4 regions of the Enterovibrio paralichthyis genome follow, and region 4 is predicted to be linked to each of the others. Evidence: predicted binding sites of a transcription regulator. Region 4 holds the regulator's gene; each other region holds the start of a gene.
What was found. Region 4 encodes PurR, which represses purine synthesis genes. Its sites were predicted from a motif close to TNANGNAAACGTTTNCNTNA; they were not measured.
Positions count from the first base shown of each region.

Region 1: a site for PurR is predicted at 5,403-5,422, ahead of KU854_RS21995 (NCS2 family permease). Genes of this name have one in related genera too.
Region 2: a site for PurR is predicted at 2,407-2,426, ahead of KU854_RS07115 (uracil-xanthine permease family protein). Genes of this name have one in related genera too.
Region 3: a site for PurR is predicted at 5,147-5,166, ahead of purM (phosphoribosylformylglycinamidine cyclo-ligase). Genes of this name have one in related genera too.

Region 1 covers NZ_JAHUTS010000030.1:30,960-38,848, reverse strand. The annotation lists gene KU854_RS22020 (FAD:protein FMN transferase) at 1-161, shown strand, start outside; gene nqrM ((Na+)-NQR maturation NqrM) at 166-387, shown strand; gene KU854_RS22010 (GGDEF domain-containing response regulator) at 447-1,667, opposite strand; partial or broken gene dinB (DNA polymerase IV) at 1,803-2,864, shown strand; gene KU854_RS22000 (aminoacyl-histidine dipeptidase) at 2,907-4,367, opposite strand; gene KU854_RS21995 (NCS2 family permease) at 5,466-6,752, shown strand; gene gpt (xanthine phosphoribosyltransferase) at 6,820-7,278, shown strand; gene frsA (esterase FrsA) at 7,407-7,889, shown strand, end outside.
Region 2 covers NZ_JAHUTS010000004.1:243,486-251,374, reverse strand. The annotation lists gene KU854_RS07120 (ion channel) at 1-639, opposite strand, end outside; gene KU854_RS07115 (uracil-xanthine permease family protein) at 860-2,248, opposite strand; gene serC (3-phosphoserine/phosphohydroxythreonine transaminase) at 2,540-3,622, opposite strand; gene gyrA (DNA topoisomerase (ATP-hydrolyzing) subunit A) at 3,876-6,500, opposite strand; gene ubiG (bifunctional 2-polyprenyl-6-hydroxyphenol methylase/3-demethylubiquinol 3-O-methyltransferase UbiG) at 7,180-7,889, shown strand, end outside.
Region 3 covers NZ_JAHUTS010000042.1:878-8,766, reverse strand. The annotation lists gene fadE (acyl-CoA dehydrogenase FadE) at 1-1,647, opposite strand, end outside; gene lpcA (D-sedoheptulose 7-phosphate isomerase) at 1,932-2,510, shown strand; gene KU854_RS23850 (class II glutamine amidotransferase) at 2,529-3,341, shown strand; gene purN (phosphoribosylglycinamide formyltransferase) at 3,406-4,041, opposite strand; gene purM (phosphoribosylformylglycinamidine cyclo-ligase) at 4,044-5,087, opposite strand; gene upp (uracil phosphoribosyltransferase) at 5,277-5,903, shown strand; gene KU854_RS23830 (uracil-xanthine permease family protein) at 5,981-7,222, opposite strand; gene KU854_RS23825 (DUF2066 domain-containing protein) at 7,471-7,889, shown strand, end outside.
Region 4 covers NZ_JAHUTS010000017.1:16,230-24,118, reverse strand. The annotation lists gene KU854_RS17525 (ABC transporter permease) at 1-286, opposite strand, end outside; gene KU854_RS17520 (ABC transporter substrate-binding protein) at 321-1,454, opposite strand; gene lpdA (dihydrolipoyl dehydrogenase) at 1,487-3,634, opposite strand; gene KU854_RS17510 (hypothetical protein) at 3,972-4,208, opposite strand; gene KU854_RS17505 (TfoX/Sxy family DNA transformation protein) at 4,703-5,296, opposite strand; cyclic di-GMP riboswitch class I at 5,412-5,508, opposite strand; gene purR (HTH-type transcriptional repressor PurR) at 5,816-6,823, opposite strand; gene torD (molecular chaperone TorD) at 7,256-7,889, opposite strand, start outside.

The sequences.
Region 1 (7,889 bases), on a different contig from region 4:
CAGATGGCCTGTCGACCGCGTTTATGGTGATGGGACCAGAAAAGGCCCTGACGTTGGCGAACCGTGAAAATATTCCTGCATTTTTCATCGTAAAAACCGATAATGGATTCGAAGAGATTGCATCGAATGCGTTCAAACCATATTTAAAGAGTAAAGGGTAACAAGATGTCTGTTTATCTGATCACATTTGCTGTGTTTGTGCTGGTGATTGCGGGAATGGCGATTGGCTTTATTGTCCAGCGTAAGACCATTAGCGGCAGCTGTGGTGGCTTGGGCTCAATCGGCATTGAGAAAGAGTGTGATTGCCCTGAGCCTTGTGACGCACGTAAGAAGCGTGAAGCTCGTGCAGCGAAAGCTGAAGAGTGGAAGAAAAACCAAATCATCTAAGCCAGAAAGACCAGCGCAAGCTGGTCTTTTTCTTTAACGGTGACTTACTGCAACGCTGTTTAATAGACCAATACATTCCGGCCGCGCCGTTTGGCCTCGTAGAGGTTATCATCGGCTTGCCTGAGTAAAATATTGACCGGCTGGACACCGCTAGCCATGCCGATACTGACAGTAAACCGCACTTTCGCCTCGCCCACCAACACTTCGTGATCTTCGATAACCGCTTTCAGCTTTGCCAGCTCATCGACAAATGTATTCACATCCTCGGTATCCAGTACCACAAACTCTTCGCCTCCGAACCGGGCGGGCAGGGCGGTGGAGAAAAATGAGCCCAACAGTGATCCCAGCGCCTGTAAAATCATGTCCCCTCCATCGTGGCCATATTTGTCATTGATGGTTTTGAAGTTGTCTACATCTATCATGGCGACAGATTTTAGTGGGGAAGGGGATTGTGCTGCGCGGTGGAAGAAGTATCGACGGTTCCATAGCTGGGTAAGCTCATCCCGGTTGGCAAGGTTGAAAAGCTGTGCGTTGGCGTCCTGGATTTCGAGCACCGAATGCAGGCGACAATACAGCTCTTCTTTCGTGAACGGCTTGTCGAGGTAGTCATTCGCCCCTGCCTTTAAAAACTGGGAAACCAGATCTTTGGATTTAGAGGCGGATAACCCAACAATAGCTAAATCATCCCGCGTTTTTATCTGACGCAGCTCATGGGTCAGGGCGACACCATCCATATTGGGCATAGCATGATCAGTGATAACCAGACAAATCTCGGGTTCTTGGTCATATTTTTCCAGCGCATCCAGCCCATCAACGGCACTGATGACAGTCAGGTTTTGCCGTTCAAGCAAATCGGAAAGGTATTCACGCATCGACAGCGAGTCATCGACAACCAGAGCCTTTTTATTTTTGTTGCGCACCAGCCTGTTTAACAGGGGCACGATAAAGCTAAGCGACACCACGCTGTCTTTGAGCAGGTAATCGAGGATGCCTTTATTCAGCATCAACTCCCTGTCGTGTTTGTTGCTGTTTCCTGTCAGTACGATAGTGCGGTAATTTTTATCCAGTACATGATCGATCACTTCACCGCGCGGAGCATCAGGCAGGTTGTAATCCAAGACGGCACAAAGAAGGTCAGGTGAGTCTTGCAGGAAAAGCTCGGTATCGGCATAAGAGCTGAGGATGGTCGTCCTGTAGCCAGCATCAGCCAGAAGGTCTTTGATATATTGTTGAAAAACAGGGCTGTCTTCCACGACAAGGACGTGTTTTGACTCCGTCATACCGATGTACCGCCTGAGAGTAACGTGCAGAAGTGCTTACTAACAATATAGTCTTTTAGGTGAGACTTGAGGCTGGATTGACAATTAACAAGATACTGTTTATATATACAGCTAATTGTCAGTGGCAACGTTACTATGAGAAAGATAATCCACGTAGACATGGACTGTTTTTATGCAGCGGTAGAAATGCGGGATAACCCGGCGCTGCGTGATATTCCTTTGGCTATCGGCGGCTCTGAAAAACGCCGTGGGGTGATTTCTACCTGCAATTATCTGGCGCGTAAATTTGGCGTCCGTTCAGCTATGGCTACTGGACATGCCCTGAAATTATGTCCCAACCTTACCGTTATCCGTGGTGATATGGCGAAATACAAAGCTGTGTCGTCACAGATCCGCGCGATCTTTTCCCGCTACACCGACAAAATCGAACCCCTTTCACTTGATGAAGCGTACCTGGATGTAAGTGACTGCTTACTTTTTCGTGGCTCTGCCACCCTTATCGCCGAAGATATCAGACGTGCTATCCGTGAAGAGTTGGGTCTGACAGCCTCAGCCGGTGTGGCGCCGGTGAAGTTTATCGCCAAAGTTGCTTCGGATATGAACAAACCCGACGGCATGTTCATTATTACCCCGGACGAAATTGACGGTTTTGTAAAGACTCTGCCATTGGAGAAAATACCCGGTGTCGGAAAAGTAACACTCGCCAAACTGCATGAGCTGGGGCTGTTCACCGGTGAAGATGTGTAAGCCTATGACCGCACGGCCTTGTTGCAGCGGTTTGGGAAATTTGGGCAATCACTCTGGAACCGCTGCCACGGCATTGATGACCGCAATGTCGAAACCTCGAGGGTTCGCAAATCTGTTGGAGTGGAGCGCACTTTGCCACAGGATATCCAAACCGAAGAAGAGTGTTTGGCGGTGATGTTGTCTTTGTATGAAGAGATGAAAACGAGGCTAGAGCGGGTATGCCCTTCATTTGAAATTGCCCGTCAGGGGGTGAAACTGAAATTCTCCGATTTTCAGCAAACCACGGTCGAGCACAGACAGTGGATGTATGATGAATCCCAGTTCCCGGCACTGTTGCGAGAAGCGTTGGGACGCCAGCAGGGAAGGGGAGTTCGCCTTATCGGACTCAATGTCGGGCTTAAAGCGGAAGACAGCACCCAACCCTCCCAACTGGCTTTTGACTGGTCATAAAAAAGAGCGCCTGAGCGCTCTTTTTCAACGAAATGAAAGGGATCAGGCTTTTACCGGAATGGCTTTCAAAATCGCAATCATCTGTTCCCAGAAAAGGCCAACGGTGGCGATATTCACTTTCTCATCCGGTGAGTGCGGGAACTTGATGGTTGGGCCAAAAGAGATCATATCCATGTTTGGATACGGTTCTTTAAACAGGCCACATTCCAAGCCGGCGTGGATCACCATGATATTCGGCACGCGGCCATAGATCTCTTCATAGGTCTTTCTGAACACATGCATGACTTCTGAGTCCGGATCCGGTTTCCAGCCTGGGTATGCGCCGGAAAATGCCACTTTGGCACCTGCCAGCTCACCCATGGATTTCAGCATGCTTTCAACATAGCTGCGGCCACTGTCTGCCAGTGAACGGATCAGACACAGCAGGGTCAATTTGTCACTTTCAGTGGTGATAACACCAAGGTTCAGAGAGGTTTCAACCACACCGGCGATGTCATCACTCATGCGCACAACGCCGTTCGGGCAAGCGTTGATAGCGGCAATAATACGGCTTTGTACCGCTGGGGTTAGTGGCTGCTCGCTGATGTCATGATCCAGTACAGACAGTGCAATTGATGTTTCTACTGCACCCAGCTCTTCGGTCAGCAAGGATTCGAAGTAGTTGAACAGGCTGGTAAGTTTCTCCACGTTTGCTGCAGGAACCGCAATGTCTGCTGCAGCTTCGCGCGGGATGGCATTGCGAAGAGTGCCGCCACGTACAGAAAGAAGGCGCAGGCCAAGTTCGTTCGCGTGTCCCGCCAGGAAACGGCCCAGCAGTTTGTTGGCATTTGCACGGCCTGTGTGGATGTCACAGCCAGAGTGGCCTCCTTTCAGACCTTTTATCTGCAGGGTTTTACCCACATAACCGCCGCCCAGCTCCTGACGATCCAGATTGAACGTCAGTGACGCATCAACACCACCGGCGCAGCCCATGTAAATTTCGCCTTCCTGCTCAGAATCGGTGTTAAGCAGAATCTCGCCTTCCAGCCAGCCTTCTTTGAGGCCAAATGCGCCGGTCATACCTGCTTCTTCATCGATGGTCAGCAGCACTTCCAGGGGGCCGTGTTCGATGTCTTTGGAGGCCAGCACTGCAAGACATGCCGCCATGCCCATACCGTTGTCAGCACCCAGTGTGGTGCCTTCAGCAGTTACCCATTCACCGTCGATATAAGGACGGATAGGGTCAACCGTGAAATCGTGTGCGGTGTCTTCGTTTTTCTGCGGCACCATGTCGATATGCGCCTGAAGCACCACACCCTTGCGGTTTTCCATACCTGGAGTGGCTGGTTTTTTGATAAAGACGTTTCCTACGTCATCACGACGGACAGACAGACCTTCACTGGTTGCCCAGTCGACAATGTACTGCGCCAGTTGCTCCTCGTGCTTGGATGGGTGAGGGATAGAACAGATCTTATCGAAAAATTGCCACACAGCTTGTGGTGACAGTTGGCTGATTTCTGACACAGGCTTTCTCCAGAAAACTAGAAATAAAAAGGCATGCAATTCTGCATGCCGATAACTTATCAGAATTTGTAACGCAAAAGTATGCTTTGTTAAAAGCATTTATCTGCATCTACGTTGAATGACTACATCTTGAACTGACCCATGCTGCGTTTGAGTTGAACACCGGCCGCTGACAGTTGTAGCGTTACTTTCAGCTTTCTATTAAGTGGTTGGGCGCGGTGTTGCTTGATACCGTCCAAATTGTGTTATGTAAAGGCATTGTGGCGTCCACTTTTCCACCAACATGGTCAGCGTTCAAGCATCTTTGGTTAACCTGTTGGTATTCATGGAATTTTCATCAATGACCGGATTGTTTGTATGTAAATAAATTACATAAAAGAGTTTTTAGTGATGATATTTGTGATCTAGATCGTCTTTATGCTTGTAATAAAATAACGAAAAGGCTATTATCTCACCGTCCCAAGGTAAGAGCAGTCGGCTCGGGACAAAGCGTCTCGCTTTCATTTGTTTATGGATAAGCCCGAAATCATTCGTCTCCACGGAACCGAGCTTTTTGTTAAAGCGACTTTCTTTCGAATATTTGAGGTGAACTTATGAAAGGTGACTCAGCGTGTAACTATTGGAACCGCGGTTCGATTTACACCACCAATTTCCGTTATCCGAATGCGTTCGGATATCAACGCAAGTAAGACAGTTTGTTCCCCTTGGAGGTCAGGCCTCCAAATGTAATACCCCGCTCTAACAGATACTTTGTTTCCGCAGTTTGGAAACGCACTTTATATCTGGCGCCACTATTTGATAGTGGCGTTTTTTTTATCCAAAAAACCTTTCTCACCACATTGCTCTCATATTTCCAATTTGCTCATTAAATAGTCAGTTATTCCTATTACTATTGGACGGTTAACGCGGGATTTTGCGTTAAACCCACTCAGTCGCATAAAACACCAGCAAACAGACAAGAACGTGATGCAATTCACGCTGGAAATTTAGTGAGTTGGCAGTTAATATTCGCGTCAAATTTTTTGCGCAAACGTTTACGACAAACGTTTGCGTTTATGTTGACTGACATGAATCCACTTTCCAAGGAACCGAAAAGCCATGCTTGAGCGTCTTTTTAACCTTAAAGCGCAAGGTACAGATGTTAAAACGGAAGTCATCGCGGGATTAACCACATTCCTGACCATGGCTTATATCATTTTCGTCAACCCAGCTATCCTGTCCGAAACCGGTATGGATCGTGGCGCGGTGTTTGTGGCGACCTGTTTGGCGGCAGCGATTGGCTGTTTCGTTATGGGTCTGGTAGCCAACTATCCGGTTGCACAGGCTCCGGGTATGGGTCTGAATGCTTTCTTCACCTACACAGTGGTATTCCAGATGGGATATTCGTGGCAGGTGGCACTGGCAGCGGTATTCCTCTCCGGTCTGTGTTTTATTGCGCTGAGCCTTTTTAAAGTGCGTGAATGGATCATTCACTCAATTCCTCTTTCTCTGCGCACCGGTATTTCGGCCGGTATCGGTATGTTCCTGGCGCTGATCGCCCTGCAAAACTCCGGTATTGTTGTTGACCATCCTGCAACTCTGGTTGCAATGGGCGACCTGTCTTCATTCGGTCCGGCTATGGCCGCGCTGGGTTTCTTCCTGACCATTGGTCTGGTTAACCGCGGCATCAAAGGCGCGGTGATGATTGCTATCCTGATTGTGACAGCACTGGGTGTGATGTTCGGTGATGTTCAGTATGCAGGTATCATGTCTACGCCACCTAGCATTGCACCGACTTTCATGCAGCTGGATTTTGCTGGCGCACTGGAAGTGGGCATGATTTCAATTGTGTTTGCGTTCCTGTTTGTTGACCTGTTTGACACTGCAGGCACCCTGGTTGGTGTGGCACAAAAAGCTGAGCTGCTGGACAAAGACGGTAAGCTGCCACGCTTGAACCGCGCGCTGTTGGCCGACAGTACTGCTACCACGGTTGGTGCAGTTCTGGGTACATCAAACACCACGTCATACATTGAAAGCGTAGCGGGCGTTGCAGAGGGTGGCCGCACCGGTCTGACCGCGGTAACTGTGGGTGTTCTGTTCTTGCTGGCGCTGTTCTTCTCGCCACTGGCGGGCATGGTTCCTGCGTATGCGACAGCAGGTGCACTGTTCTACGTGGCAATCCTGATGATGTCAGGTCTGGTGGGCGTAAATTGGCGTGACCTCACTGAAGCTGCGCCAGTAGTGGTTGTCTGTCTTCTGATGCCACTGACCTATTCCATTGCACATGGTATCGGCCTTGGCTTTATCTCTTACTGTGCGATCAAAGCATTCAGCGGTAAAGGACGTGACGTACCTATCAGTATTTGGGTTCTCGCGGGTCTATTCTTGCTGAAATTCGTTATGTAAGACACAATACGCCGCAATCTTTTGAGTGAGTTAGAAAGGGCGACCATCGCCTCTGAGGTTTTCTGAAATGAGCAACAAGTTTGTTATCACCTGGGACAACATGCAAATGTACACCCGCCAACTGGCAGAGAAACTGCTACCTGCTGATCAGTGGACTGGCATTATCGCGGTAAGCCGCGGTGGTCTGGTACCGGCAGCAATTCTGGCGCGTGAACTGGGTATCCGCCATGTTGATACTGTTTGCATCTCTAGCTACGACCACGATCACCAGCGTGAAATGCGTGTTCTGAAGAAAGCGGAAGGTGACGGTGAGGGTTTCCTGGTTGTTGATGATCTGGTTGACACCGGTGGCACTGCGGAAGTTATCCGTGAAATGTACCCGAAAGCCAAGTTTGTGACCGTGTGTGCAAAGCCAGCGGGTAAACATCTGGTTGATGACTACGTGGTAGATATTGCTCAAGATTGCTGGATTGAACAGCCTTGGGATATGGGCGTAACGTTTGTTCCACCTATTTCAAAGCGCTAAGTATTCTGAAAGCCCCGAAAGGGGCTTTTTTGTACCTGTAACCCAGAGATTCTGGCGTCCGTAGAGTATCTTCAGGTCGTTTAGGTATACACTAGGGAAGTTCAGTTCCACTATCAGGGAGAGGTTCTGTGAGCGAATCCGAAAACCTTTCAATCAAACTTTTCAAACCCCACCGCCATGCCAGGGAAACCTCCACGCTTGTGGGTTCTTCGAGCAATCATCCCGGCGGTCTGCATAACGCTATTGACGGTGACAGCGACAACAGTTGGTACCGCATTCTCCGTCGCCCGCAGTGGATATGGCAAGGTCTCGACCCCATCGAAATGGAAGCAACGCTGGCGCGTATTGCCGTATCTGATAACGAAAGAACCAGCGAGAAACTGTTGGATACCGTGGTAGGTTACCGCCCCGGAAACTGGTCTTATGAATGGACGCAAGAGGGAATGCGTTTTCAGCGTCAGGCAAAAACTTTAGAAGAGCAGGGTGACAAAAAGGCGGCGGCGGATGCCTGGCTGAAAGCCTCCACCCATTTCAGCATCGCTGCGTACCCTCACCTGAAAGGCGACACCCTCTCACAGCAGGCAGAAGTGCTGGCAAACAAAGCCTTTCAC
Region 2 (7,889 bases), on a different contig from region 4:
GCCATGCGACTCAGACGCTTTGCGCAAGTCCCGGTAAATTTCTTCAGACTGTTCATATAAATCGAGCGCTTTATCCATTTCGCCGTTGCGCTCAGCAACACGCCCTTCCGATTCTTGCTGTAACATCTGCCCGATTTTGATGTTGTCTATTTTGGTATCGGTAAGCTTCACGCCCAGCAAGTTGCAGTTAATGAAGCTGGCGCAATGGACATTGGCATCATGCAGATCCGCTTTCATCAAACTTCCGTGATCAAACTTCGCATTAAACAGATGGGCACCGGTGAGATTCGACCGGTAAAAATTGGCATAGCTGAGATCATATCCACCGTGACGGCCATGCCGAACCAAGTTTACGTCCTGCAATTCCGCACGCTTGCATATGATCCCCCGAAGCTGTCCTCCCCGCTGGGCATAGGCTTCTAGCCGCTCTTTGACATCAGCTATGCCTTCCTTCGCGATATTTTCGTCATGCCAGAAACACAGACCGGACGCTTCCGCGGGTTCAGAGCACCGAAACTGTTCTCCATCAGGATCCTGATAACAGCAGGTTGCGGTTTTCAATTCATGGTTCTGCTCACCATCACACGATGGCTCCATTTCCGCGCCTTCCGGGCGCAATGATGCTGAACGTTCGGACATAGCGACACCTCCACTTTCTCAGTATAGAAACTTGGTACAAAAAACGAGAAAGAGTCGAGGCTGACTGGAGATAGGAGAACAGAGACTAGAGATTGGAGACCAAAGATAAAAGAAGAGAGAAGAAAGAAGAAAGAAGAAAGAAGAAAGAAGAAAGAAGAAAGAAGAAAGGGTAGCGCAGTGAATATTTCACCACACTACCCTTTTGGCAAGATTCAGAAAATTAGTCTTTGTGTTTTGGCTCTGGTGGCAGCACGAGGTTCAGGATGATTGCAGTCAGACCACCGGCTGCCATACCCGATGACAGAATGTTTTTTATCCACTCAGGCATAAACTGGAGAATTTCCGGTTTTTGCGCGATACCCAGCCCCATTGAGAAGGACAGTGCCATGATAAGAATCGCGCGGCGGTTCAGATCACAGCGGGAGATAATGCGGATACCTGACGCTGCAATCGTACCGAACATCACAATGGTCGCACCACCAAGCACAGGTTCAGGGATCAACTGAACCAAGGTTGCCACGCCGGGTAGCAGACCCAGAATAACCAACATGCCCGCCACAAAGTAACCGATGTAACGGCTCGCCACACCCGTCAGCTGGATAATGCCGTTGTTCTGGCTGAATGTAGAATTAGGGAAACTGTTCAGCACTGCTGCAAGTGCAGAGTTAACCCCATCAGCCAACACTCCACCTTTAATACGCTTCATATACAGTGGGCCAGCAACAGGCTGCTCTGATGTTTCAGAGGTGGCGGTAATATCACCGATTGCTTCCAGTGAAGTTACAAGAAATACAATCACCAGAGGGATCAGCAAAGAGAAATCAAACGACAGGCCATACTGCATCGGTTGCGGAATAGCGACAAACGGCACGTCCTGCGCCGGGGCGGTATTTACCATACCCAGCGAGTAGGCTAAAACGGTACCGACTGTCATTGCGATAACAATAGAAGAGACACGCAGGTAAGGATTGTTGATGCGGTTTAGCAACACAATCACGGCCAATACCGAACCAGCCAACATCAGATTGTTCAAACTACCAAAGGTGCCGTTTTCAATTGCTGCATAACCACCACCCATTGAAGTCAAACCGACCTGGATCAGTGTCAGGCCAATCAGGGTCACCACAATACCGGAAACCAGCGGTGTAATAATGCGTTGGGCATGATCCATTACGCGCGACAGGAACACTTCAGTCAGTGATGCCACCATGATGGTGCCGAAAATCGCAGCCATCATTGTTTCAGTCGGTGTACCGCCCGCTTTCATAGCCAGACCGGCGCCGATGATTGGTCCCAGAAAATTAAAGCTGGTGCCCTGAATCGAAAGCAACCCCGAGCCCAGCGGTCCAAAGGTTTTAATTTGGATAAACGAGGCAAGACCGGAAGCAAACAGTGACATGCTCACAATGGTATTGGTGTCTGCAGCTGGCAGACCCAGAGCCTGACAGATGATCAATGAAGGAGTGACAACCGCAACGAACATTGCCAGCAAGTGCTGCACAGCGGCAAAAAGGGTTTGTGGCAAAGGTGGCCTGTCATCCAATCGATAAACCAGTTCGGAAGGTCTGACATTTTCGGTGCTGTTTTCGGTACTGCGCGAAAGGCTCATTTGTTTTACTACCTGTATTAACACACTTCTGCATTACGCTGAATGGGTAAAGCAGCCTGCTGAATGTGATGCTCTGTGATTGCTGTTACTCAGAACATTCGGCTGGTTAAGTGGTTGGGATGAAAGAAATTTCGCGCCATTCTAACCGCAAGCCAGCAAAAAGCAATCGTTTGCGTAGACGGTGTATTTTAATTGGTGGCACTTTACCGATATTTAACCGCCAAGCATCCAAAAGGTAACTTTAAGGCAAAAAAAACCGCCGATAGACGGCGGTTTTTCAAAAGATTCTGATTACGCGTTTTTGGCTTCAAACTCTTTCATAAAGGCGACCAGCGCCTGTACACCTTCCAAGGACATCGCGTTATAGATAGAAGCACGCATACCGCCTACATCACGGTGTCCTTTCAATGCAACCAGCCCAGCCGCCTCAGACTCCTTCAGGAATGCTTCATCCAACTCTGGATTAACCAGTTGGAAAGGCACATTCATTAATGAACGGTTGTCTGGATGGATGTTGTTGACGTAAAAGTCTGACGCATCAATAAAGTCATAAAGCAACGCAGCTTTCGCTTCATTTTTCTGCTGCATCGCTTCAACACCACCCTGCTCTTTCAGCCATTTATAGACTTCACCCGCCAGATACCAACCAAATGTTGGTGGCGTGTTGAACATAGATTCTTTGTCCACCAGCGTTTTGTAGTTCAGCACATTCGGCAAGAACTCTTTCGCACGTCCCAGTAGATCGTCACGGACAATCACCAGCGTGATACCCGCAGGGCCAATGTTTTTCTGTGCGCCTGCGTAAATCACACCGTATTTAGACACATCGATAGGACGGGACAAAATCGTTGAAGACATGTCTGCAACAATTGGCTTGTTGGTGTCTGGCAAATCACGAATTTCAATACCGTCGATGGTTTCGTTTGGACAGAAGTGCACAAAGGCACCATCACTGCTCAACTTCCAGTCTTTGGCTGGGAGCACCGCTCGCTTGCCATCAATTTCAGTTTTGATATTGATAACGTTCGGTGTGCAGTATTTCTTTGCTTCGTTGACTGCACTCGCCGCCCAGTAGCCGCCATCCACATAGTCAGCAATGGTGTTGCTGCCAAGCAAGTTCATCGGTACGGCAGCGAATTGCGCGCGAGCACCACCCTGTGCATACAAAACATGATAGTTTTCTGGAATAGAAAGCAGCTCACGGAGGTTTTTCTCGGCTTCTGCAACAACAGCCAGAAATTCCTTACTGCGGTGAGAAATCTCCATGACGGATGTGCCCAAGCCATTCCAGTTAGTCAGTTCAGCCTGTACTTTTTCCAGAACCGCTTCCGGCAACATTGCCGGGCCAGCAGAGAAGTTATATACCTTTTCCATGATTATCGAATGCTCCTGCATTAAATCGCTTATTTATGGCTGTCTCGTGAATCAGTGAGGCTTTCCGTTTCCGCCAACTCCCGGTTTCAGGGAGCACAAGACGCCAAGAAGAATTGTTATTGGTTTTGTTTTATCACCTTTTTTAGGTGATTGGAACGGATAGGCGCAATCAATTTCAGTCACAATTAAAAAGGGGATAAAAAAAACGCAGCGAATGCTGCGTTTTTTACAATATGATTAAACTGAATGAATTTTATTCTTCAGTATCACCGTCAGTGCTGTCTTCTGCCGGTGCTTCAGCGGCCACTTGACCTTCTGTTTCACCTTCTTCGTCCAACGGCAGATCTTCTTCATCTGGCTCGTCAATACGTTGCAGTCCAACCACTTTCTCGTCTTCAGCGGTACGGATCAGTGTCACACCTTGGGTGTTACGGCCAACCTGGCTCACTTCAGCGACGCGGGTACGCACCAAGGTACCAGCGTTGGTGATCATCATGAATTCATCACCGGTTTCTACCTGAACCGCACCGACAACGCTGCCGTTGCGCTCAGAAACCTTGATGGAGACAACACCCTGTGTTGCGCGGCTCTTCGCTGGGTACTCACCAAGTTCTGTACGTTTACCGTAACCGTTTTCAGTCACAGTCAGTACATCACCATCATTGTGAGGCACAATCAGAGAAACAACCTTGTCGCCCTCTGCCAGTTTGATACCGCGAACACCCGCGGCGGTACGACCCATGCCACGCACCTGGCCTTCGTTGAAGCGAACAACTTTACCAGACTTCGAGAACAGCATGATGTCGTTGTCACCGGTGGTGATATCCACACCGATCAGCGAATCGTTGTCACGCAGGTTAACTGCAATGATACCGGCGCTGCGAGGACGGCTGAAATCAGTCAGCGGCGTCTTCTTCACGGTACCGTCGCCGGTTGCCATAAAGACAAACTTGTCTTCCGCATATTCTTTCACAGGCAGAATCGCAGTGATGCGTTCATCCTGCTCCAGCGGCAGCAAGTTAACGATAGGCTTACCACGCGCAGTACGCGATGCCAGAGGCAATTGGTAAACCTTCAACCAGTACATACGGCCACGGCTTGAGAAGCACAGAATAGTGTCGTGTGTGTTGGCAACCAGAAGACGCTCAATGTAGTCTTCTTCTTTCATGCGCGTTGCTGACTTGCCTTTACCACCACGGCGCTGCGCTTCGTAATCAGACAGAGGCTGATACTTCACGTAACCTTCGTGCGACAGGGTCACAACAACGTCTTCCTGATTGATCAGGTCTTCGATATCGATGTCAGCACTTGCTGCGGTGATCTCAGTACGGCGCTCGTCGCCAAAGCCATCACGAACAGCAATCAGCTCTTCAGTGATCACTTCCATCAGGCGCTCTGGGCTCGACAGGATGAACATCAGCTCGCCGATCAGTGCCAGCAGCTCTTTGTATTCATCCAGGATCTTCTCGTGCTCAAGACCAGTCAGTTTATGCAGACGCAGATCCAGAATTGCCTGAGCCTGTTGCTCGGTCAGGTAGTATTTACCATCACGAACGCCATATTCGTCTTCCAGCCACTCAGGACGCGCTGCATCAACACCGGTTGCTTCCAGCATTGCCGCTACAGTGCCCAAATCCCAACCACGTTGTTGCAGCTCTTCGCGTGCAATCGCAGGGGTTTGCGCATTACGAATCATTTCGATGATTTCATCGATGTTTGCCAGCGCAATCGCCAGACCTTCCAGGATATGGGCACGGTCACGGGCTTTACGTAGCTCATAGATAGTACGGCGTGTCACCACTTCACGGCGGTGGTTCACAAAGCACTTCAGCATGTCTTTCAGGTTGAACAGGCGAGGCTGGTTGTTATCCAGCGCAACCATGTTGATACCGAAAGAAGTTTGCAGTTGAGTTTGGGCATACAGGTTGTTGAGGATAACCTCACCCACTGCATCACGCTTACATTCGATAACGATGCGCATACCGTCTTTGTCAGACTCGTCACGCAGCGCACTGATGCCTTCGATCTTCTTATCTTTAACCAGCTCGGCGATCTTTTCGATCAAACGCGCTTTGTTTACCTGATAAGGGATCTCAGAAACAATAATGGTTTCTTTGCCGTTTTTCTCAACTTCGATTTCTGCTTTGGAGCGCAGGTAAATCTTGCCGCGACCGGTGCGGTACGCATCTTCAATACCTTTACGGCCATTGATCATAGCAGCAGTTGGGAAATCCGGACCTGGGATGTGCGTCATCAGCTCTTCGATGGTGATATCTTCGTTCTCGATATACGCCAGACAGCCGTTAACCACTTCAGTCAGGTTGTGCGGAGGAATATTGGTCGCCATACCTACAGCGATACCGGACGAACCGTTCACCAACAGGTTTGGAATGCGGGTAGGCATTACTTCTGGGATTTGCTCGGTACCGTCGTAGTTCGGAACGAAATCAACGGTCTCTTTGTCCAAATCAGCCAGTAGCTCGTGGGCGATTTTCGCCATACGAACTTCGGTGTAACGCATTGCTGCCGCAGAGTCGCCGTCGATCGAACCGAAGTTACCCTGGCCATCGACCAGCATGTAACGCAGTGAGAACGGCTGTGCCATACGAACAATGGTGTCGTAAACTGCGCTGTCACCGTGTGGGTGGTATTTACCGATCACATCGCCGACAACACGGGCAGATTTTTTATATGCTTTGTTCCAGTCGTTGCCCAGTACATTCATCGCGTACAACACGCGGCGGTGTACAGGCTTCAGACCATCACGCACATCTGGAAGAGCACGACCCACGATAACGGACATCGCGTAGTCGAGGTATGAGCTTTTCAGCTCCTCTTCAATGTTGACGGGCGTGATCTCTTTAGCAAGATCGCTCATGGAGCCAATATCCCTCAGGTAAGTATGTCAAAAATGACTACGTGCAAGACCCGAAAGAATACCATAAAAGCAGACAAATAGTCATAGCCTAAACCCGAGATAAATCACGAAATACTCTTATATCGTCGCTCTAAGGCGCTACAGGGCGAAAAAACACTCAACCTCAAGGTGGAACTAGGTAAAACTGTTAGACAAGCTTAGAAAGCGCCAGGGGTCTTTTGCTTATTAACGTCAAGCTAGGTATCTCGATCACGAATAGGGATGTAATAAAGGAGGGAGATATACAATGGGAAGCCGGTCTCAATATCCGCAAACTTAGTGCGTGAAAATACCCCTGACACAATGCTGTGTCGCCAACATCGGGGGAAGAGCTATGTTCTATAAAGCTATCAACGCGGTGGGTATGGCTATCATTGTTGGAAAATACACTTTGCTGGGGCTGTTGGCTGCTGTTGCTGTCACTAACGCTGCCTAATCCTTCTTTCTGACACTGATGCTATATAAATTAACCTCGCCGGGGGTGCGCCTCCGGCTTTGCGTATCTCCCCTTTCAAAAACCATTCCTTCCCCTTCGCGACCTATCCTGAACGAACAAGTCTGCAAACCAAGTTCACCCAGGTTGCGTAACTTCAGGTAGCTTGAGATATAATGGCAAAAAAATTTTAGGGATAAGATGTAGATGACTACCCAACTCAACGTTGATCCAGCTGAAATCCAGAAGTTCGAAGACATGGCCTCGCGCTGGTGGGATCTGGAAGGTGAATTTAAACCACTGCACCAAATCAACCCATTGCGCCTTAACTACGTGATTGAACGCAGCAACGGTATCTTCGGCAAGAAAGTGCTGGATGTCGGGTGTGGCGGTGGCATCCTCGCTGAAAGCATGGCACGGGAAGGCGCCGATGTAACAGGTTTGGATATGGGTAAAGAGCCGCTGACCGTGGCACGTTTGCATGCGTTGGAAACCAACACAACCCTTTCATATATCCAATCAACGGCTGAAGAACACGCAGAAACCCACCAAGGGTATTACGATGTGGTTACCTGTATGGAAATGCTGGAGCACGTGCCCGATCCGGCTTCAGTCATTGCTTCTTGCGCCAAAATGGTGAAACCGGGCGGTCATGTGTTCTTCTCTACGTTAAATCGCAATACCAAATCCTGGCTGTTTGCGATCGTGGGTGCAGAGCACCTGTTGAAAGTGGTACCCAAGGGCACCCATGACCACAATAAATTTATCCGCCCGTCAGAACTGCTGAAAATGATCGACTGCACGTCACTGCAGGAACAACATATGACAGGCCTGCACTACAACCCGCTGACTGACCGCTACTGGCTGTCACCACGTAATGTTGACGTGAACTATATTGTACATACTCATTGCCCCGG
Region 3 (7,889 bases), on a different contig from region 4:
GCCTACATGACCAAACAGCGCCTGATCAAATCCCGCCAGTGCTTCGCGCTCGTTGTCATTGTAAGCCGCTTCCATTTCCGCCAGCACAAACGGGTGGCAGCGGATAGCGCCTTGACCAAAGATGATCATTGAGCGGGTTAGGATGTTGGCACCTTCGACTGTGATAGCAATCGGCGCGCCTTGATATCCACGGGCAAGGAAGTTCTTTGGCCCCAGACAGATCCCTTTGCCGCCGACCACATCCATAGCGTCAATCACACCACGCTGGCCGCGATGGGTACAATGGTATTTAACGATAGCGGAAATTACCGAAGGCTTTTCCCCCAAGTCGATACCGGCAACAGTCAGGGCACTGGCGGCGTCAATCACGTAGGCATTACCGCCGATACGTGCCAGTGGCTCTTCAATCCCTTCCATCTTACCGATAGGTAGTTTGAACTGGCGGCGGATACGGGCGTAAGCACCTGTCGCAAGCGCAGCCGTTTTCAGGCCACCGGTAGAGTTGGACGGCAGGGTGATACCACGGCCAACAGACAGGCACTCAACCAGCATGCGCCAGCCTTGTCCCGCCATGTCCGGGCCACCAATAATAAAATCAAGCGGCACGAAGATGTTCTCACCGCGTGTCGGACCGTTCTGGAACGGTAGGTTCAGCGGGAAGTGGCGGCGGCCGATATCAACGCCTTCAATGTCTGTCGGAATTAGCGCACAGGTGATACCGAGATCTTCTTTGTCGCCCAGCAGCCCTTGAGGATCTTTGAGTTTGAACGCAAGACCCAGCACTGTCGCTACCGGTGCAAGGGTGATATAGCGTTTGTTCCAGGTAATAGACATACCCAGCACTTCTTTGCCTTGCCACATGCCTTTGGTGACAACACCTTCATCCGGGATAGAGCCTGCATCAGAACCTGCTTCCGGGCTGGTCAGGGCAAAGCAGGGGATCTCCAGCCCATTTGCCAGTCGTGGCAGGTAGTAGTCTTTTTGCTCTTCCGTACCATAGTGCTGCAGCAGTTCGCCAGGACCCAGGCTGTTAGGCACACCTACGGTGGACGACAACACGCCAGACACGCCGGTCAGTTTTTGCAGGACCAGTGATTGGGCGTAAGCAGAAAACTCCAGGCCGCCATATTCCTTTTTGATGATCATGGCGAAGAACTTGTTGTCTTTCAGGTATTGCCATACATGGGGCGGCAGATCGGCCAATTCATGAGTGACCTCATAGTCGCTGACCATACGGCACACTTCATTTACCGGGCCGTCCAGAAAGGCGCGCTCTTCCGCGCTCAAACGGGGCGCGGGAATATCATGTAGCTTATTCCAGTCTGGCGCACCGCGAAACAGATCGGCTTCCCACCACACTGTGCCGGCATCAATGGCTTCTTTTTCGGTCTGGGACATTTCTGGCATCACGCCTTTAAACATGCGCAGCGCTGGTTTACTCAGCCAAGCTTCGCGGAAAGAGCGCACGTTCAATGGAATCGCAATCGCGATAAACACCAGCCAGCTTAATTGGCCGGTAATACCCATCACAGAGCCAACAATTAACATTCCCGCTGCAACGGCCGTGAACAGCTTTAGTCCTGCGCGGTGATAGGCCAGTATGGCCATCAGCGCCAGAAACGTAATCAGGTACAGGGTTGTCGCCATTTTCGGTTCTCCTTTTCCTTCAACCCAAATCTAATGGTAAGAGGTCATACCAGATAATTGTAAGCAGGTTTTTAATGAAATGTAAAACGATGACTGGCTGAAATGTGCACATAGCGTTGGCAAAAATACAGGCAGGGGCTTTGCATGGTTTTTAGCCATTTGTTTTTGCTCAGGAAGCAGAAGACGAGCCAGATTGTCGACAGCTTTGGCTTTTTACGGGTACACTCCTTGAATATATTTCGGGCGCTTGCCCCACCTCACTCCAAATAAAAAGAGAATTGCCCATGTACCAAGATCTCATTCGCTCAGAGCTAAATGAAGCGGCTCAGGTGCTAAACGCGTTTCTGGCTGACGACAACAACATTGCATCGATCGAAGCGGCAGCGAAACTGCTGGCAGATTCCTTCAAAGCGGGCGGTAAAGTGCTCTCTTGCGGTAACGGTGGCTCACACTGTGATGCAATGCACTTTGCAGAAGAGCTGACTGGTCGTTACCGTGAAAACCGTCCGGGCTACCCTGCGATTGCGATTTCAGATCCTAGCCACCTGTCATGTGTATCGAATGACTTTGGCTATGAGTTTGTTTTCTCGCGTTATGTTCAGGCAGTTGGCGCGAAGGGCGATGTATTGTTCGGTCTGTCAACGTCCGGCAATTCAGGTAACGTGCTGAAAGCGATTGAAGCGGCGAAAGAGAAAGGCATGAAAAGCATCATGCTGACCGGTAAAGATGGCGGTAAAATGGCAGGTCTGGCAGATATCGAAATCCGTGTACCGCATTTCGGTTACGCAGACCGCATTCAGGAAGTGCATATCAAAATTATCCACATCCTGATCCAGCTTGTTGAAAAAGAAATGGAAAAATAAAGGGTATCGTAAAGGATTATGTGCGAACTGCTTGGCATGAGTGCCAATGTCCCGACGGACATTTGTTTTAGCTTTACCGGCCTTATCCAGCGTGGGGGCAAAACTGGCCCACACCGTGATGGCTGGGGGATTGTCTTTTACGAAGGGAAAGGATTTCGGACTTTTAAAGACCCAAACCCAAGCTGCGACTCAAAAATAGCTGAGCTGGTTCAAAGCTACCCGATTAAAAGCTGTGCGGTGATCAGTCACATCCGCCAGGCAAACCGTGGTGAAGTGAGTTTGGTCAATACCCACCCGTTTACACGGGAGATCTGGGGTCGTTACTGGACGTATGCCCACAATGGGCAGTTAACCGGTTATGAAGATTTGCCAACCGGGCACTTTAAGCCAGTGGGGGAAACAGACAGCGAAAAGGCCTTTTGCTGGCTGTTGCACGAGATTGAGCAGCATTACCCTGACAAACCAGAAGATATGACGGAAGTGTTCCGTTTTATCGCCAGCCGTTGCGATACCCTGCGCGGACTTGGGGTGTTCAATATGCTGTTCAGCGACGGTGACTACGTGATGGCGTATTGCTCCAACAACCTTCATACCATTACCCGCCGCGCACCGTTTGGCAAGGCGAGCCTGATTGATGAAGAAGTGACGGTGGATTTTCAGGAAGAAACCACGCCGAATGATGTGGTGACTGTGATTGCAACCCAACCACTGACCAACAATGAAACCTGGCACAAAATGCAGCCCGGTGAATATTGTGTGTTCCACCTAGGTGAAGTGATCACTTGCAACCGTGCGGACATTGAAGCGGCGGTTGAAGGTAACACCGACTAAGCACAGTATGACCCACACAAAAAACGCGCCAACTGGCGCGTTTTTTATTTCTTAATCCGGGGGATTAATCTGCAGCATAGCCGGATACGCCAAGTACCTCATTATCCATGACAGCTTTGTCATCGATCATTCTGAGTCTTTCCTGACAGAACCACTCCACCACCAAAGGATAGATGCGGTGCTCTTGCTCCTGCACACGGGAAAAGACACTTTCTGCATCATCATCTTCGAAAATCGGAACACGCGCCTGCAAAACTACCGGGCCGCCATCCAGTTCTTCAGTGACAAAATGCACTGATGTGCCGTGCTCGCTGTCTCCGGCATCGATTGCGCGCTGGTGGGTATTCAGCCCAGTGTACTTTGGCAGCAGGGAAGGGTGGATATTCAGCATCTTCCCTTGATAGTGGCGCACGAACGCTGGCGTCAGTATGCGCATGAATCCTGCCATCACGATCAAGTCCGGGGCGTATTCGTCGATGGTTGCCATCAACTGGCTGTCGTATTGGCTGCGATCGGCCACTCCTTTACTGGCAACGACAACGGCATCAATGCCAGCCTCTTTTGCCCGTACCAGGCCGTACGCCTCTTCCTTGTTAGCGATCACTGCCGCGATTTCCATGCCATGTTGCTGGTGGCAACGGTCAATAATTGCCTGCAGGTTCGAGCCATTCCCTGAGATAAGGACAACCAGCTTTTTCATGGTTACCCCTTGATCTCAACCTGTTCTTCGTTAGGTACCGCGTTCTCAATCGAACCGATCAGCCAGGCGTTTTCGCCTTCCTGGTTCAGAATGTCAATGGCTTGCTGTGCCTGCTCAGCTGGCAAGGCAATGACAAGGCCGACACCGCAGTTGAATGTACGGTACATCTCGTGCTCGGTCACGTTACCGCTTTCCTGCAGCCAGTTGAAAATGGCCGGCCATTCCCAGCTGTTGCCATCAATCACGGCTTTGGTGTTTTCTGGCAGGACGCGGGGGATGTTTTCCCAGAAGCCGCCACCTGTGATGTGTGAAATGGCGTGTACCTCGCAGCTTTCCAGCATCTTCAGCACAGGTTTAACGTAAATGCGGGTTGGTTCAAGAAGATGCTCGGCAAGGGTTTTGCCTTCAAGCTCAGCGTTAACATCTGCACCTGACACTTCGATGATTTTGCGCACCAGGCTGTAGCCGTTAGAGTGTGGGCCAGAAGATGCCACCGCGATGATCGCATCACCAGGGGCTACTTTTGAACCATCGATCACTTCTTCTTTCTCTACCACACCGACACAGAAACCGGCGACGTCATAGTCTTCACCGTGGTACATCCCTGGCATTTCTGCTGTTTCACCGCCAATCAGCGAGCAGCCCGCTTGCATACAGCCTTCACCGATACCGGTAACGACAGCGGCAGCGGTGTCTACATCCAGCTTGCCGGTTGCGTAGTAGTCAAGGAAGAACAGGGGCTCTGCACCCTGCACGATCAGGTCGTTGACACACATAGCCACCAGATCGATACCAATGGTGTCGTGTTTTTTCAGATCCATTGCGAGGCGAAGTTTGGTGCCAACACCGTCAGTACCAGAAACCAGTACTGGCTGCTTGTATTTTGTAGGCAGTTCACAAAGTGCGCCAAAGCCGCCGATGCCACCCATTACCTCTGGACGGCGGGTGCGTTTTACCACCCCTTTAATTCTGTCGACCAGGGCGTTCCCTGCGTCAATATCAACACCTGCGTCTTTGTAGCTGAGAGAAGACTTATTATCGCTCACTGGGGATCCTTACCGAGTTGTGGACTAAAAGCGGCGCCATTTTAACAGCGACATTTTAAAAAGGAAAACGTTTGCGTCGGGTTATTCAGGGCAATTTTGAGTGAAAAGGAAGCAACCGGTTGTCTATGGCTATGCCCAGGAATGACTTTGTGTATAATTCGATGAATTTGTTTTTTGCTGGAGTCTGTCATGAAAGTCGTTGAAGTTAAGCACCCGCTGGTAAAACATAAAATTGGTCTGATGCGTGAGGGTGATATCAGCACCAAACGTTTCCGCGAACTGGCGACCGAAGTTGGCAGCCTGCTGACATACGAAGCAACCTCTGATTTCGAAACTGAAAAAGTCACTATCGAAGGCTGGAACGGCCCGGTTGAAATTGACCGCATCAAAGGTAAAAAAGTGACCGTTGTGCCAATCCTGCGTGCTGGCCTTGGCATGATGGACGGCGTTCTGGAGCACATCCCAAGTGCACGTATCAGCGTGGTAGGTATCTACCGTGATGAAGAAACTCTGGAGCCTGTGCCTTACTTCCACAAACTGGCGAGCAATATCGATGAGCGTATGGCGCTGGTGGTTGACCCAATGCTGGCAACCGGTGGCTCTATGATTGCAACGATTGACCTGCTGAAAGAGCACGGTTGTGAGCACATCAAAGTACTGGTACTGGTAGCAGCACCTGAAGGCATTGAAGCGCTGGAAAAAGCGCATCCAGACGTTGAGCTTTACACAGCTGCAATCGACGAAAAACTGAATGACAAAGGCTACATCGTTCCGGGTCTGGGCGATGCAGGCGACAAGATCTTCGGTACCAAATAAGACATCGCATTCAAATAAAAAAGGCTTCCCGCGGGAAGCCTTTTTTACATCTGCCGTTTGGCAATACGGATGAAGAATTAATCTTCCATCTGCGCGTTATCCACCACGTGGGTTTCACCCATATCGTGTGGCAGGATAAGGTTCAGCGCAATCGCCACGATACCGCACAGGCTGATGCCCTGCAGGCTGAACTCGCCAATACCAAAGGCCATACCACCGATACCAAATACCAGTGTTACCGCAACAATGGCGAGGTTACGTGCCTTGTGCAGATCCACGTTATTTTTAATCAGGGTGTTCAGACCTACGGTCGCAATGGAACCAAACAGCAGGATCATGATACCGCCCATCACCGGCACTGGAATCGTCTGCAAAATTGCGCCCAGTTTGCCGACAAACGCCAGGACAACAGCCGTCACAGCCGCCCATGTCATGATGGCAGGGTTGTACGCACGGGTCAGCATTACCGCGCCGGTAACTTCACTGTAAGTCGTGTTTGGCGGCGCACCGAACAGTGAGGCTGCCATGGTTGCTACGCCATCACCGGCCATGGTGCGGTGTAGTCCAGGTTTTTTCAGGTAGTCTTTTCCTGTGACGTGTGAAATCGCCAGCATGTCACCGACGTGTTCAACAGCCGGTGCAATGGCTACCGGGATCATGAACAGAATGGCGTTAATGTTAAATTCCGGCAGGGTGAAGTTTGGCAGGGCAAACCACGCGGCATTTTGTACCGGCGTGAAATCGACCACACCGAAAAACAGCGCAACGACGTAACCGGAAACAATACCCGCCAGGATAGGTACCAGCTTAAAGAAGCCTTTTGCATAAACCGAAATAGCGATGGTAACGATGAGGGACACCGCAGAAATCCAAAGGGCGGCAGAGCCGTCGACCAGTTGGACGCCGCCGTCACCGGATTTACCCAGTGCCATGTTTACCGCCGCAGGCGCCAGGCCAAGACCGATTACCATGATCACAGGCCCAACGACCACAGGTGGCAGCAGTTTATGGATAATACCGACACCTTTCGCTTTGATAATGCCGCCCATAATCACGTAAACCAGACCCGCTGCCATCAGGCCGCCCATAGTGGCAGGTATACCCCAGCTTTGGACACCGAACATGATGGGAGCGATAAACGCGAAAGAGGAAGCGAGAAAAATGGGAACTGAACGTTTGGTGATAAGTTGGAAAAGCAGGGTACCGACGCCGGCACCGAAGAGAGCAACGTTAGGGTCTAGTCCCGTGAGAAGTGGAACTAACACCAACGCGCCGAAGGCAACAAACAACATTTGTGCCCCCTGTAAAACTTGCATCATGACGCACCTTCCTTAAGTTTTTAAAATCGCGGGATGCTAGCACGATTTGCCCAGTATTTGCAGCGAACCGCCTCCCCTTATCGACTAACTACACAATTCGTGCACAACTTTTGTGCCTAGCCGTGGTCAATGGAAACGCGGGTTAACCCCAGCAACACAACATCACGCATTTTGAGTGTTTAGTCATTGCTGTAGCTGGGGCTTCACTTTATGATCAACGTTTAAAATTCGAGTTATCTGGCAAATATATGTTACGAACTTTCCTTATTATTTTGACGCTGCTGCTGGGCTCAACCAGCGCGATGGCAGCGTCACTGTTCAATACAGAAGTGGTGCTGGATGATACCGACACTGCAACAGAGCAAGCGGCGAAAGAAGCGGCTTTTGTAGATGTTCTGGTACGCACATCGGGTCAGTCTACCGTGGGCGAGAATCCGGTAGTCCAAAAAGCACTGCCGACGGTAGATCAGTACATCACTCAACTGGGTTACGGCGGCAATGATGGTCAACGCACGCTGCAACTTGGCTTTGATGACGGCAAGATCCGTACCCTATTGACTCAGGCGCAAGCGACCTACTGGGGTTCTCCTCGTCCGGAAGTGTTGTTCTGGCTGGTGGCTGATGATGCCAATAGCCGCAATGTCGTATGGGAACAATCGGGCTCTCC
Region 4 (7,889 bases):
GCCACTTTTCAATACGTTGCCAGGCAGAGGAACCCCAAGTGCGCTGGAGGATCAGGAAAGTGAAAAATACTGCAAGAAATGAAGCACCAATGCCCGTTATCAGTGAAAGCTGCAGCGCTTTGCCCGTCCCCGGCCAGTCCAGCATGGCGTTCCAGCCTGCCAGGCTTGGTTCGTTTAAATCCAGCGCAGGGAGGTAGCTGACAGCGGAAAGTAACACACCCCCTAACCCGGGGATCAGAGGTAAACAACACACGACCAGCGTTGCGATGTACAGCAGACGTAGCATTGCTTACCTCTTCAACTTCTTTGGCTATCAGTCATTATTGACCATAACGCTTGAGCCATTCCTGTTCCAGCGCCACTTGCCAGCTTGGATGCGGCTCAGGCTGGGACTTAAACAGCGGTTTGCTGTCTGACAGTTTCACTACCGCAGGGTCACCCCAGTAATCGCTGTTGGCTTTTCGTGCCTGCGCTTCTTCACTCATCAGGAAGTTGATGGCAACCAGCGCCCCTTCTTTGGCATTGGCATTCCACGGAATCGCCATAAAGTGAATGTTCGACAGTGCGCCTTTATCAAACGCAAATGCTTTGGCGGTTGGCGGTAAAGTGCCGTTTTTCACAGCGGTTTCAGCCGCATTCGGGTTAAAGGTGATTGCAAGAAGAAGCTCGCCGTCGTCCAGCAGTTGCAGGGTCTCTGCGCTGCCCGCCGGGAATTGTTTGCCGTTGCGCCAGGCAACAGGATGAAGCTCATCCAGATATGCCCACAAGGGTGCAGTGACTTGGTTGAACTTTGCTTCATCGACCGGTTGATAAAGCGGGGCGGTGTCTGTTGCAAGCTCCAATAGCGCCGCTTTCAGGAAGCTGGTGCCGTGAAATTGCGGTGGCTGTGGATAGGCAACTTTTCCGGGGTTGGCTTTGGCAAGGCTCAACAGTTCGACAAATGAATGTGGCGGGTTAGCCAGCTTTGCTTCGTCTCGGATAAAGACCAATTGCCCCACGCCCCATGGCGCTTCCAGACCGTTCGTCGGCTCGGTGAAATCTTCGCTGACAGGCAAGGATTTATCGACGATCTGCCAGCTTGGCAGTTGCTCGGCAAAAGGCCCGTAAAGCAGGCCATTGGATTTCATGGACTTAAAGTTCTCGCCGTTGATCCACACCATATCAACGCTGCCGCCTTCGTTTTTCCCGGCGGCTTTTTCTGCCACCAAACGGTTCACGGTTTCGGCGATGTCAGAGACTTTGACATGCTGCAGGGTGACGCCGTAACGGTCTTTAAGCTCGTCACCTGCCCAGCGCAGATAGGCGTTGATTTCCTGACTGCCACCCCAGGCATTAAAATAGACTGTCTGACCCTGGGCTGCTTCTTCAATGCTGTCCCAGTTATTAAGGTCAGCGGCAGCAGTCGCGGTGCTGAAAGCGAGAGCACAAGTGGCGACGAGGCGTTTTAAGTTCATCTTGTTTAATCTTCCTTAATTGCTGTTGAAATTCAGGCTTTGGATTCGTTACGCATCCAGGCATGGAACTTCTCTACCCAGGCCAACAACCCTTGAGGGGCATTGTTCTGCTTCCACACACCCGCCGTGTACTTTGTTGCTTCACTCATGGTGGGGTATGGGTGAACAGTACCGAGAATTTTGTTCAAACCAAGACCATGGCGCATTGCCAGGGTAAATTCTGCCAGCAAGTCTCCGGCATGGGAGCCGACAATGGTCGCGCCAAGTATTTTGTCTTTGCCTTTCGGGGTGATGACTTTGATAAAGCCATGGTCTTCACCGTCAGCAATGGCGCGGTCGAGATCGTCGATACCATAGTGGGCCACTTCGTAATCAATACCCATTGCCTTAGCTTCTTTTTCGTTAATACCCACACGGGCAACTTCCGGTGCGGTATAGGTGGCTGCGGGCATAACAGAGTAATCCGCTTTGAACTTTTTGAAGTCGCCAAACAGGGCATTAACTGCGGCATACCATGCTTGATGACCCGCTGCATGTGTCAGTTGGAAAGGGCCGGCTACATCGCCCACCGCGAAAATGTTCGGGTAGTTGGTTTGCAGGTAGTCGTTCACTTTCACAGTGCCACGCTCTGCGAGTTCCACGCCGATATCTTCCAACCCAAACCCTTTGGTGTTGGCAACACGGCCAAGGGCGAGCATGACATAGTCAAACTCGACGACGACTTCCTCACCATTATGTTCAAGGTAGGCGCGCTGAATGTCGCCATCTTTCTCAAAGCGGGCTGCCTTGTGACCAAGCAAGATGTTTACACCATCTTCCTGCAAACCTTTCACCACCAGTTCAGCGGCATCGGCATCTTCGCGGATCAGTAGTTGATCCGCCATTTCCACCAAAGTGACATCCGTGCCAAGGCGGGCAAAATTTTGTGCCAGTTCGCTACCGATAGGGCCGCCGCCCAACACCAGAAGCTTCTTAGGTTGTTCCTGAAGTTCCCAAATGGTGTCAGAAGTCAGGTAGCTGACATCCTGAAGGCCTGGAATGCCGGGAACCAATGGACGCGCACCGGTGGCAATGACGATATTGCGGGTTGTCAGGCGCTCGCCGTTTACTTCCACTTCCCACGGGGAAAGGATCTTGGCTTCGCCCTGAATACACTCCACGCCAAGCTTGGTATAGCGCTCTACGGAGTCATGGGGCTCAATACCTGCGATCACTTTATGGACACGCCCCATCACCTGTTTGAAATCAACGCTTGGCTCACCGGCAGAAACACCAAATTCCTGAGAACGTTTGATTTCATGCATGGCATGACCTGCGCGAATCAAGGCTTTTGAAGGAACACAACCTGTATTGAGGCAGTCGCCGCCCATTTTGTGTTTTTCGATAAGCGTGACTTTCGCTTTTACCGCCGCGCCGATATAGGTTGTTACCAAACCACCGGCACCTGCACCAATCGCAATCAGGTTACGGTCAAACTTAACGGGCTTTTGCCATTTTGCGTAAACGCGACGTTTTTGGAGAAAATTCATAACAACCTTCGCAATGATGGGGAAGATCCCCAAAAGAACGAGAGACAGTAGCACGCCAGGCGAGACGATACCGCTTAAAGAGTCAATTTGTGCCAGTTGGGTACCGGCATTGATGTAAACCGCAGTGCCTGGCAACATACCGATTTGACTGACAATGTAGAAAACCGCAGTGCGGATAGGCGTCAAACCCATCAGCAGGTTTATCAGGAAAAACGGGAACACCGGAATAAGGCGCAGGGTAAGCAGGTAAAAAGGACCGTCTTTCTCAACCCCTTGGTTGATGGTGGTCAGCTTATTGCCAAATTTCCCCTGTACCCAATCTTTGAGCAAAAAGCGGCTTACCAAAAATGCCAGCGTTGCACCGATAGAGCTGGCAAATGAAACCAGCAACAATGCCCACCAAAACCCAAATAACGCTGCACCCAACAAGGTTGCAATCGCTGCGCCGGGCAGTGAAAGGGCTGTCATGGTTACATAAACGACAAAGTAGATGACACTCGCCGTCAGGAAATTTTGCGCAATGGAATCTTTCAGCGCTGCGTGTTGGGCTTTTGCGTTTTCAAGCGTAAACAGGGCGCCGAGATCAAAAGCAAACCAAGTAATGAATATGGCTGCGATGACGACAAGAATAGCTAACTTCTTTGTGTTCATTTCCTATCCCTATAAATAACAGTCGTTGTTCTGGGTGGCTGTTTCGAAATGCTGGTTTAACTATGGCAAAAAATCCCTAATGCCTGCAGGTAACTACTTAAATTTCTGGGTATTAGGCAGATAAATTATAAGTAATGTGACCTTGTAGGGTGTCCGTGACCGGCAAGCCGCTTTTACCACTCTGTAGCGTTTGTGAGGATACGTATACATAAATGACCGGGAGCATACGGATTTGATTGCAGGCGCTTTGATATTTTATCGAAGAACACAGAAAGATTGGCGATAGGGATTGTCATGCACACTGTGATAAACGCTTCAATAACAAGCAGTATGTATTTTACAGACAGTATTTTGTGTATTGGATAGCCAATAAGGCCAGTGGAATGAGTGCCAGCGTCGTCGTGCCCGAAATGTGATAGTTACGGTGCCAGTAGCTACGTTGGGCAAAACTGTTCAGCCTGAGCCCCCAAATGACAACCAACGCATTAACGGCAAAAAAGACGATCACTAGAATGGTCAGGAATGAGGGAGCAAAGGTACCGTGCGCGCTGGCATAGTAAAATGAAAGTGGCAAAAAGAAACAGCCAAAAACTGTCCATTTGAACCGACGAGGCCACTTCCGGAAATGGTCCCGGAATATGCGGTCAACTTGGTCTGGAAAAGGTTTGTTGTAATGCATCTTATTGTTGCCATTAATCTATCTCCTCTTTTGGCATAGCTCAGAAAGTGATGATCTGATAATCAGAAGCATAATTTCCGTTCTGTATATGTGATGATTGTCACATTAATGAGACTTATGAAGTTTTGCCATCGTTTCTTCGCGTTCACCTAATCAGTCTCTATTTTTATTAAGTATCGTGGTCAAATCCCCGCTGTTAAAGCTTTCGCCTATGGCAAACTTTTCCATTTCATCTTCAAAAGGGACGCAGATTGAGGGCAATAAATGTTTTCAAAACGGCATACGGTTAGTGATTGGTGTTAAGGGGGATAAATGTGGGGGTAATCAAAAAAACAGCCAATGGCGGGAAAAGCACATTGGCTGTTTTTGGGGAGTTGTTGGTGAGGCTTTTACTGTTGGAGTGTTTCTAACAGTTCATTGCGGCGCTGTGGAGTGATGACAGACCAGTGTTTCCCCTCAATTGCACCTTCGAGTGCCCACAAAAGCTCGATACTCAGGTTATCGCTGTGTGACTCTTGTAGCGCTTTATAAGCACGCACTGCGCCCGCACGCTGCAGTTCTTCGACAGAGTCGATTCCTGCTTTTTTTAGCATGCGTTCTGTTGCTAGGCGAAGGTTGGGAAGATCTTTGATACGTGTAGGCGCAGCCGTCTTCTTTTCCTGTTGATCTTCCCTGGAAATTGACAGCGCCTTCTTGGCGTGACTCATCATGAGTTCAGACTGTTCCCACCAATTCTCGGGCACAGCGTAGTATTTAGTGACAACTGGAAAACCACGTTTTTTGTAAACGTATGGGGTCATTGCCAGTTTCTTGAATTCTGACAGATTACCGCTGCCTGCCCGAAGGTGGAGCTGATCATTCACGACAAGCGCGAACATTGTCTCGTCGCAAAAAACACCAAATCCGCCAAACATAGAACGGGATTTGATTTTGCCCAGACATTCGAAGAACTTCAGTGTGTTTTTTAGAGTAGGTTTATCCATGTGACTTATTCTCAATCAATACGTTCCTGGATGAATGGTCAAGGAGTAACGTAGCAAAGCGAATTCAGAGAATTGTCAACGAACCGGGTGAACCGGGCTTTGAAATGCTAACGTCATCGGTAACCCCGCTACCATCACCGTTGAAGTTATCGTCGGTGTGAGGCCGGAAGCTTTGCGTCCCACGCTTTCGCCGTGGTTTGCCTTTTCTTAACATGATTTAGCTTAACCGAATCATGTCATTTTGTCGTTATTGCTGGTCTAGCAAAGTGTGATCTTGGTTCAGATAGAGCGTTATTGATACGTCTAAAAATAAAGGGTTCCTCTTGTTATAGAAGAATTTTTGTCCGTTTCACCCAATTCGTTAATCTGAATAAGGGTAGCACTAGAAAACTGGGCATTTTAGCGATTTTGAGCTTTGTCGCAACAATAAGATTCCAATTTTCATAAAACTTGCAAAAAACAAAAAAGCCCGAGTGTAATCTCGGGCTTTTTGATGTAATTTTGCACGAAGTGCGCCGATTAGTTGTTCAAGTTTTTCACTGAACGGCGCACCACCAGTTCTGGCTGCATTTCGAAAATTTGTTGCTTGTTTTCTTTGTTCGCCAAACGCTCCATCAGCAACTTGATGGCGGTTTTACCCAGTCGGTTTTTCGGCTGGTGGATGGTCGTCAAAGGCGGCGAGAAGAAGCCTGCCAGATCAATGTTGTCGTAGCCAATCACAGAAATGTCGTTCGGCACATCCAAACCGGCTTGTCTGAACGTACTGATTGCCGCCAACGCCATGATGTCGTTAAAGCAGAACACAGCCGTAGGGCGGTCTTTCTGCGCGATCAGCTTATTTGTCGCCTCAACTGCTGAGTCACATTCAAAGTCTGCTTCAACAATCCACTCAGGGTGATAGGTCAAACCGGCTTCTTCCAACGCACGGCGGAAACCTTGCAGGCGCTCCTGGCAGGTCAGTTTGTCCATTTGGCCGGAGATACAACCGATTTTGGTGTGGCCGTTTTCGATGAAATGTTTCGTCGCAATGTAGCCACCCAGCTCAGCGTTATCCTGAATACAGTCGGTATTCACGTGCTGGGTACCCCAGTCCATCACGACCATTGGCAGATCCGCTTTTTTCTCCAGCAGTGCCAGCAGTTCTTCATTCAGGTCTGAACACATAACCAACAGGCCATCAACGCGCTTCTCAGCCAGCATGCGCAGGTAATCGCGCTGTTTTGCCAGGTTGCCTTCGGTGTTACAAAGGATCAGGGTGTAGCCTTCGTTGTAGCAATATTCTTCAACGCCATGTACCACTTCCGCAAAGAATGGGTTTGTGGATTTGGTTACCAGCATGCCAATGGTGCGGGTAGAGTTACATTTCAGACTGCGCGCGACGGCGCTTGGTGCGTAATTCAGTTCATCAACTGCCGCCCATACTTTTGTAGTGGTGTTCTCGGCCACAAAACGTGTCTTATTGATCACGTGCGAAACGGTGGTGGTCGAGACACCTGCGAGACGAGCGACGTCTTTAATTGTTGCCATTCGGTAATCTTCTTATCGTTTTCATTGGCAGCGTATGAATTGTCAGGTGCTGCACATGTTTACGCCGCTTTCAATCAGCGGCGTACAATTCCGGCTATGTCACCGGCTTCAGGTTCATTTAGCTTGGGAGATGCGCTTCATTCCCCGATATCAATGCAAACCATGATGCTGTATGCACAGGGCCGGATAACGGCAATTGGGGGCAGGGCAATCTCGCGAGGCAGTTACTTGAGTCTGGTGTAATTCTCAGGAAATATCTCAATGCCAATCGCTTGCGTTCACAGTTTAATGGCTACCGCCACTTGTCGCAATTATTCTATTTCAGCAAGGTAAATAAGCTTGATGGTGGTCAAGCAATTTCGGGCTAGCTAAATGAATTCTTTAAAATAAAAAAGCCGGGTAATAACCCGGCTGATTGTTTGGGTAAATAATTTATTCGCCTTTGAGGAAGGCTAAGTCCAGTTTGATAAAGCTGACCAGCAGATTACCTGCCGCTTTATAGAAGCCAAATTGGTCAAACTGGTTAAGGGTGCTTTGGAATTGTTCAATCCAAGGCATCACCATGGTTTCCAGAAAACGCTGTTGCTCTTGCATCACCGCTTCTTGTTTTTCTTCGTCTTCTTCTTTATTTGCCAGAATGACGAGATTACCCATGAAATCCAAAACCACGGCCAGATGGTCGAAAGGTTCGTTGAAATCTTTACGCTGGGCAATGCCGTAACTTTCCATCCATTTACCCATTTCCTGCGCTGGCTTGTCATTCAAAAGACCAGATTCGCCAATATAGATAGAGGCGTAGGGCAGGGCACCGGTTTTCGGCGTGCTCAGGAACAGGCCGCAGAAATCGGCCGCCAGCTCCAGTTGGGCATCCTGACGTGTTTTCAGTTTTGCCAGTGCTTCACGAAGCCCGGCTACGGGTGTACTCAGTTCGCCTGTCATGGCCAGCACGGAGAAATAGTTATCCATGTCAGCGCCGTGGTAGTTGTTCAGGTCGTCCTGCGTTAACTCGGTGGCGAACAGTGATGACATCCACCAGTAGAATTCGGCACGTTGCTCGTTAATGGCA